One region of the Saccharopolyspora gloriosae genome, then DNA from elsewhere that is predicted to be linked to it. Evidence: riboswitches for the same ligand, from Rfam matches in the RefSeq annotation. Region 1 holds a riboswitch; the other holds the start of a gene.
The links. A riboswitch is a leader RNA that binds a small molecule or an ion and turns the genes downstream of it on or off. The one in region 1 is predicted to bind glycine.

Region 1 (4,203 bases):
GGTGCGGAACCAGCCGTCGACGACGGCCGCCGCGGTCGCCTCCGGGTCGTCCAGGTAGCCCGCGAACACGTTGTGGCCGCGCACCACGATCTCGCCGACCTCGCCCGCGGGCAGCAGCTCGATGCGGTCCTCCACGGACGGTTCGGCGACCTCGACGTCGATGCCCCACAGCGCGTGCCCGACGGTGCCCGCGCGCGGGCCGAACGCCGGTTGGTTCACCGTCGCCGTCGGCGAGGTCTCCGACAGGCCGTAGCCCTCGTGGATCGGGGCGCCGAAGCGGCGCTGGAACCGCTCCAGCACCGCGACCGGCAGCGCGGCGCCACCGGAAACGCACATCCGCAGGCTCGGCACCTCGGCGTCGTCGCCCGCGGCCTCCAGCATCCGGATGTACATCGTGGGCACGCCGTTGAGCTGCGTGATCCGGTGGTCGCGGATGAGCCGCAGCGCCTCCGCCGGGTCGAACTTCGGTTGCAGCACCAGCGTGGCGCCCGCGCGGAACGTGGTGTTCAGCGACACCGTCTGGCCGAACACGTGGAACAGCGGCAGGCAGCCCAGCACCAGGTCCTCGGACCGGGTGTCGTTGGCGTCGAACGCGTTCACCGTCGCGTTCATGACCAGGTTGAGGTGGGTCAGCACCGCGCCCTTGGGGCGGCCGGTGGTGCCGCTGGTGTAGAAGATCACCGCCGGGTCCTCCGGGGAACGCGTCTCGAACGCGCGCACCGGTTCGGCGTCCGCAGCCTCCGCCGACAGCGACGGCGGCGCGTCCTGGCTCGGTCCGCCGGAACCGACCGACACCAGCGGGATGCCGGCCCGGCGCGCGGATTCGGCGGCCAGGGCGAGCTGGCTCGTGTGGCCGATGACGAGCTTCGCGCCCGAGTTGCGCAGCAGGTACGCCGCCTCGTCGGGAACCAGCAGCAGCGGCACCGGAACGACGACGGCGCCCGCGGTGAGCACCGCGTAGTAGGCGCGCACGAAGTCGATGACGTTGGGCGCGACGATCGCCACCCGGTCGCCCGGTTCGACGCCGCGAGCGCGCAGCGCGGCGGCGTGCGCGCGGACCTGTTCCCACAGCTCGCCGTAGTCGACCTGCTCGGCGCCTTCGACGACCGCGGTCGCCCGTGGCGTGATCCTGGCCGGTTCGGCGAGCACCGACACCAGCGACAGCGTGGTCTGCGGCTTGATCGGCGCCGAGGACTCGTCGTCGTTGACCATCGTCCACCTCCGTGAGGACGTCGCCCGACGCCGATCGGGGGCCCGCACCGCGCCCGCCGATGGACACCTGGCGACTAACGTCGTTAGTTTTGGACTCTAGGACCACCCCGCGGACCGCGGCAAGACCACCGCCCCGGACACTGTGCGGAGTCGCCGCAGGGCAACCGGCCGAACACGGTGCGGCATCGGAACGCCACGGCGCAGGGCCGGATGGCAGGCAGGAGCGCGGCATGGGCAGACCGAAGAGTCCCCAGCTCACACCGGAACGCATCCGCGAGCACGCGTTGGTGATCATCGACACGTCCGGGCTCGAAGCGCTGTCCATGCGCAAGCTCGCCGAAGCGCTCGGAGTCCGCGCCGCCTCGCTGTACAACCACGTCGCGACCAAGGAAGCCCTGCTGCACGACGTCGCCAACGACGTGATGGCCACCGTGGACACCACCGGCTTCGCCGCCGGCTGGACCACCGGCCTGCTGCGCTGGGCCCGCTCCTACCGGGCGGCGCTGGCCGCCCACCCGAACCTGGTGCCGTTCATGGCCTCCGGCCCGGCCCGCCGCGAAACCTCGCTGAGCCGCGCCGACGCGGTGCACGGCGGCCTGACCAGCGCGGGCTGGCCGCCCCGGTACGCCACGATGATCGGCGCCTCCACCAAGTACCTCGTCGTCGGCGCCGCGATGGGATCGTTCGCAGGCGGGTTCGTCGACGACGCCGAGATCTACGACGACCGGTTCCCGCACCTGCGCAACGCGCACCTGCTGCGCGAGCACGCGGCGGAGATCGACGACGCCAGCTTCGAGGTCGCGCTGCAAGCCCTGGTCGACGGCCTGCGAGTGCAGTACGAGCAGGTCACGGCCCATGCGGACGACTTCGGAGGGTAACGGGATCACGCTCACGTTCGGTTGACTGCGATGTGTGATCTCCGTAGCGTTTCTGAACACAACAGAAGACGAGACGAACACGCCGACGACGTCGAGCGGGAGAGTCTGCGCCCCGCCAGGAGCCCCTGGTCCGTGCAGGATGCGATTCCTGGGTGCAGCGCCGAAGGAGCAATCCTCCCCAACAAACTCTCAGGCCCCGCACCGCACGACACCAGGCGATCACGGAGAAAAGCAGGGACACGCGTCCCTCGCCCAAGGTGCAAGCCGCCGACGCGCGGTGAAACTCTCAGGCCAATGACTCCGGGGAGACCGGCCAGCGCACGCCCGCGCCCGTCGCCGTCGAGGGACCCCGGATATGGTTTCTGCTGGAAGTGGCCGCAACCGGTCCCCTCGGACGTGATCGGTGCCCACGAGGAGGAGTTCCGCACCATGACGTCGTCTTCCCCCTCCCTGAGAGAGACACCGCTAGGGGAGATCCATGCGTCCTCGGGCGCACATTTCACCGAATTCGCCGGGTGGCGGATGCCGGTGCGCTACACCGGCGACACCGCCGAACACCAGGCCGTGCGCACCGCCGCCGGCCTGTTCGACCTCTCGCACATGGGCGAGATCAAGATCAGCGGCCCGCAGGCCGCCGAGGCGCTGGACTACGCGCTCGTCGCGAAGGCCTCGACGATCACCGAGGGTCGCGCCCGCTACACCATGCTGTGCAACGCCGACGGCGGAGTGCTCGACGACCTGATCGTCTACCGGCTCGGCGAGTCGGAGTACCTGGTGGTCGCCAACGCCGCGAACGCGGCCGTGGTCTCCGCCGAGCTCGCCGACCGCGTCGCCGGGTTCGACGCGACGCACGAGGACGTCTCCGACGACTACGCGCTGATCGCCGTGCAGGGCCCGAAGTCCGTGGAGATCCTGGCGCCGCTGACCGGCACCGACCTCTCCGGCGTCAAGTACTACGCCGGGTACCCGAGCGTGGTAGCGGGCGCCGACGTGCTGCTGGCGCGCACCGGCTACACCGGCGAGGACGGCTTCGAACTGTTCACCTCGCCCGCCGACGCCCCCGCCGTGTGGCGGGCGCTGACCGACTCCGGCGCCGCGCACGGCCTCATCCCCGCCGGGCTGTCCTGCCGGGACACGCTGCGGCTCGAAGCGGGCATGCCGCTGTACGGCAACGAGCTCTCCGCGTCCCTGACCCCGTTCCACGCGAACCTGGGCCGGGTCGTGAAGCTCGACAAGCCCGGCGACTTCGTCGGCAAGGAAGCGCTGGCGAAGGTCGCGGAAGCGCCGACGGAGCGCACGCTGGTCGGCCTGCGCACCGATGCCCGCCGCGCTCCGCGGCACGGCTACCGGGTGCTCGACACCGACGGCGCCGAGATCGGCGAGGTCACCAGCGGTGCACCGTCACCGACGCTGGGCCACCCGATCGCAATGGCGTACGTGGACCGCGCGCACAGCGCCCCCGGCACCGCCCTGCAGGTGGACATCCGCGGCAAGTCGATCGACGTGGAAGTCGTCGAGCTGCCGTTCTACCGCCGGTCCGCCTGAGACCGCACCGCCCTCGGGGCACCACGAACCTCGAAAGGACCGCCCGGAACTTCCGGCGCAGCCCAGATCGAACACAGGAGGCAATTGCTCATGTCAACACCGGACCTGTTCAACGACCAGCTCTCGGCGGTGGATCCGGAGGTGGCCGAGGCCGTCGGTGCTGAACTCGGCCGTCAGCAGAACACGCTGGAGATGATCGCGTCGGAGAACTTCGCGCCGCAGGCCGTGCTGCAGGCGCAGGGTTCGGTGTTGACGAACAAGTACGCCGAGGGCTACCCGGGCAAGCGCTACTACGGCGGCTGCGAACACGTCGACGTCGTCGAGCAACTCGCGATCGACCGCGTCAAAGAACTCTTCGGCGCCTCCTTCGCCAACGTCCAGCCCCACTCCGGCGCGCAGGCCAACGCCGCGGCGATGCACGCCCTGCTCAAGCCCGGCGACACCATCATGGGCCTCGACCTCGCCCACGGCGGGCACCTGACCCACGGCATGCGCATCAACTTCTCCGGCAAGCTCTACAACGTCGTGCCCTACCACGTCCGCGACCACGACCACCGCGTCGACATGG
Region 2 (4,203 bases), 650 kb from region 1:
CGGTCAGCCCGACCTCGACGGAACGCTCGTCCCGAGCGCTGCGCCGCCGCGCGACCAGGCCACCGGCTTCGAGCCGCTTCACCAACGGCGACAACGTCCCGGAATCGAGCCGGAGCGTCGCCCCGAGATCCTTGACCGCCAGCGAATCGCGTTCCCAGAGCACCAGCATCACGAGGTACTGCGGGTAGGTCAGCCCCAGCTCGTCGAGGAACGGCCGATACAGGTTGGTGAACGAGCGCGACGCGCTGTAGAGCGCGAAGCACACCTGCCGATCCAGCGACAGCACCGAGTCCGAACTCATCCCGCCTCCTGCACGAGATCGACACTAGCCCCAATTTGAGTTGCCCGCAACTGAGTTGTGCGCAACTCAATGCGAGGAAGGGAACCTTCCTGTCACCCGGTGCCGCCACGCTCCACCGACCCGGGCACGCGACGATCGGAATCGGCACCTCACCACACCGGCTCACCGCGACGAGCGCGGACGAGCAGACCGTGACAGGAAGGTTCCCTTCCTCACGTGGATGACAGGAAGGTTCCCTTGCTCGCCCTGCCCGCCCGGAGCGGGCCTGCGTTCGGGCAGGGCGGCGGGATCAGCACTCGATGACGTTGACGGCGAGGCCGCCGCGAGCCGTCTCCTTGTACTTGGCCTTCATGTCGCGGCCGGTGTCGCGCATGGTCTTGATGACCTTGTCGAGCGAGACGACGTGGCTGCCGTTCCCGCGCAGGGCCATCCGCGCGGCGGTGACCGCCTTGACCGAGGCGACGGCGTTGCGCTCGATGCACGGAATCTGCACCAGGCCACCGATCGGATCGCAGGTGAGCCCGAGGTTGTGCTCCATCGCGATCTCGGCGGCGTTCTCCACCTGCCACGGCGTCGCACCGAGCGCCTCGGCGAGCCCGGCCGCCGCCATCGAGCACGCCGAGCCGACCTCGCCCTGGCACCCGACCTCGGCACCGGAGATCGAGGCGTTCTCCTTGAACAGCACGCCGATCGCCCCCGCCGCCAGCAGGAAGCGGATCACGCCGTCCTCGCTGGCGCCGGGAACGAAGCGCACGTAGTAGTGCAGCACCGCGGGAACGATGCCCGCGGCCCCGTTCGTGGGCGCGGTGACGACCCGGCCGCCCGCCGCGTTCTCCTCGTTGACCGCGAGGGCGAACAAGGTGAGCCACTCCATCGGATCGTCCTGCTCGGTGAGGCTCGCCCGCAGCGCCGCCGCGCGCCGGTTCACCTTCAGCCCGCCGGGCAGCACTCCATCGTTGCTGCACCCGTTGTCGACGCATTCGCGCATCACGCCCCAGATGTGCAGCAGCTGCGCGCGGATGTCCGCCGCGGAACGCCACGACAGCTCGTTGTCGAACATGACGTCGCTGATCCGCGATCCCGAATCGGCCGCCCTCGCGAGCAGTTCCTGCCCGGTGCGGAACGGGTGCCGGACCGCGGTCTCGTCCGGTTTGATCCGGTCGGTCCCGGTGGCGCCGTCGTCGACCACGAACCCGCCGCCGACGGAGTAGAACACCGCGGCGCGCAGTTCACCCGAGGTACCGAACGCGGTGAACCGCATGCCGTTGGGATGCAGCGGCAGCGATTTCCGCCGGTGCATCACGAGGTCGCGATCGACGGAGAAGGCGATGTCGTGCTCGCCCGCCAGCGACAGCCGGCCACCGGTGCGGACGGCGTCCACTCGGTGTTCGACCGCGGCCGGATCCACCGTCTCCGGATCGTGCCCTTCGAGCCCGAGCAGCACCGCTTTCGGACTCCCATGACCATGCCCGGTCGCTCCGAGCGACCCGAACAGCTCGGCTTTCACCCTGGTGACCTCGCCGAGCAGACCCTCGGTGCGCAGGCGTGCCGTGAACATCCCGGCGGCCCGCATCGGGCCGACGGTGTGCGAACTGGACGGCCCGATGCCCACTGAGAAGAGGTCGAAGACGCTGATCGTCACAGATCCGTCCCCCTCAGCCCGGCTTACTCACCACCGGTCAACTGGGCGTATTCCTGCGCCGTGAGCACAGCACCGGTCTGCTCGGCACGCACGTCGAGCAGCCAGCCCTCACCGAACGGGTCCCCGTTGACCACCGCGGGGTCGTCCGCCGCCGCCTCGTTGATCGCCACGACCTCGCCGGTCACGGGCGCGTACAGGTCGCTGACCGACTTCGTCGATTCCAGCTCGCCGCAGGTCTGGCCCGATTCGATCCGCTCGCCCACCTCGGGGAGCTGCACGTACACGATGTCGCCGAGCGCTTCGGCCGCGAAGGGCGTGATGCCGATGCGGACCAGGTCACCGCGGTCCTCGATCCACTCGTGTTCCTCGGTGTAGCGCAGCTGCTCGGGCAGGGACATGGAGGCTCCTCACCATCGTGGGCACAGGTGTGCCCGGGTTCGTGGGCCTCCCCCTCTGTTGCGGAACCTGAGAGCTTCACCGCGTCGTGCGCGGTTTGCACCGTGGGTGCGGCGCCGGAGCGCGCGCTTTCCAGAGTCGCCTCGCCCGAGCGGTCATGGGTGCCTGAGAGTTTGCAGGGAGTGTTTGCTCCTTCGGCGCCCCGTCGGCGCGGGGTCTCTCCCGCCCGGGATCTGCGGCATATGCGGTTGTGGACGTGCCCAGCAACGATAAACGGGCACCCGTCGGTGTCAATGCCCCCTCGCTCCGGATCACACGGATCGAGAGAGGAAGGGAACCTTCCTGTCACCGGTGACAGGAAGGTTCCCTTCCTCGCCTCGCGGAGCGCGGGGTTGCGACCGAATGGAGCTACCCGGGCAGGATTGGTCAGACCACCCTGGGCAGATGGATCACAAGACACGAGGCGGGGTCGCGGCGCCTCGCGCCGGGCGGGCCGCCGCGCTGGTGCTCTCCGCGATCACGCTCAGCACCGGTCTGGTGCTCGCTCCACCTGCGCACGCGGCCCCGGCGGTGGGGGTCTGGTTGACCACGAAGGACGGCCAGAGCAAGCTCGCGCGCCAGCCCGACGCGGAGTTCGGGGCGGGCGGCGGGAACGAGACGATCACGGTCGACCCCGGGACGACGTACCAGGCCGTCGACGGGTTCGGGGCGGCGCTGACCGACTCGTCGGCTTGGCTGGTGAACAACTCCCCGCGGCGCGACGAGATCATGTCCCGGCTGTTCGACGCGGACACCGGAATCGGCCTGACCGCGTTGCGGCAGGTCGTCGGCGCCTCGGACTTCGCGCGCTCGACCTACAGCTACGACGACGTGCCCGCCGGGGAGAGCGACTACGAGCTGGCGGAGTTCTCGATCGCTCACGACGAGGCCGACATCCTGCCGCTGCTACGACGGGCCGGGGAACTGGCTCCGGAGCTGAACGTGGTGGCGACGCCGTGGAGCGCGCCCGCGTGGATGAAGTCCAACGGCTCCATGGTCGGCGGGGAACTGCCGGCGCAGAACTACCAGGTCTTCGCCGACTACCTGGTCCGCTTCGTGCAGGCATACGAGCAGGCCGGGGTCCCGATCGACTCGCTGACCCCGCAGAACGAACCGTTGAACGATCCGCCGTCGTACCCGGGCAGCCCGATGTCCCCGGAAGCCCAGGCGGCGTTCATCGGCAACGACCTCGGTCCGAAGCTCGACGCCGCGGGCCTGGACACGAAGATCCTGGCCTACGACCACAACTGGGACGACACCGAATACCCGAACCACGTGCTCGGCGACGCCAACGCGGCGCGGTACGTCGACGGGGCCGCCTTCCACTGCTACGGCGGGACGCCGGACGCGCAGAGCGCCGTGCACGACGCGCATCCGGACGCCGAGATCCACCTCACCGAATGCTCCGGCACCGAGTCGGAGGATCCGGCGGCGACCTTCGGCGACACGCTGACCTGGCAGGCGAGCAACCTGATCATCGGCGGCACCCGCAACTGGGCCCGCAGCGTCGTGCTGTGGAACCTGGCGCTGGACCCGGCGCACGGCCCGGTCATGGACGGCGCGTGCGACGACTGCACCGGAGTGACCACCATCGACAACGCCACCGGCGAGGTGGACTACAACGCCGAGTACTACGCGCTCGGGCACGCCAGCAAGTTCGTGCGGCCCGGAGCGGTCCGGATCGGATCGAACGAGCTCGACGGGGTGCAGAACGTCGCGTTCCGCAACCCGGACGGTTCCACCGCGCTGATCGCGCTCAACCCCGGCGGTGCCGAACGGCCGATCACCGTGTCCTGGCAGGGCCAGGAGTTCGACTACGCGCTCC

Region 2: linked by a shared signal. The riboswitch ahead of gcvH (glycine cleavage system protein GcvH) and the one ahead of gcvT (glycine cleavage system aminomethyltransferase GcvT) in region 1 are both predicted to bind glycine.

What each region holds. Positions count from the first base shown of each region.
Region 1 is NZ_JACHIV010000001.1:4,775,711-4,779,913, forward strand. It holds gene BJ969_RS20750 (long-chain-fatty-acid--CoA ligase) at 1-1,212, opposite strand, end outside; gene BJ969_RS20755 (TetR/AcrR family transcriptional regulator) at 1,443-2,090, shown strand; glycine riboswitch at 2,177-2,304, shown strand; glycine riboswitch at 2,305-2,401, shown strand; gene gcvT (glycine cleavage system aminomethyltransferase GcvT) at 2,520-3,635, shown strand; gene glyA (serine hydroxymethyltransferase) at 3,726-4,203, shown strand, end outside.
Region 2 is NZ_JACHIV010000001.1:5,427,217-5,431,419, forward strand. It holds gene BJ969_RS23665 (MarR family winged helix-turn-helix transcriptional regulator) at 1-301, opposite strand, end outside; gene BJ969_RS23670 (L-serine ammonia-lyase) at 591-1,943, opposite strand; gene gcvH (glycine cleavage system protein GcvH) at 1,967-2,341, opposite strand; glycine riboswitch at 2,387-2,481, opposite strand; glycine riboswitch at 2,482-2,574, opposite strand; gene BJ969_RS23680 (glycoside hydrolase family 30 protein) at 2,784-4,203, shown strand, end outside.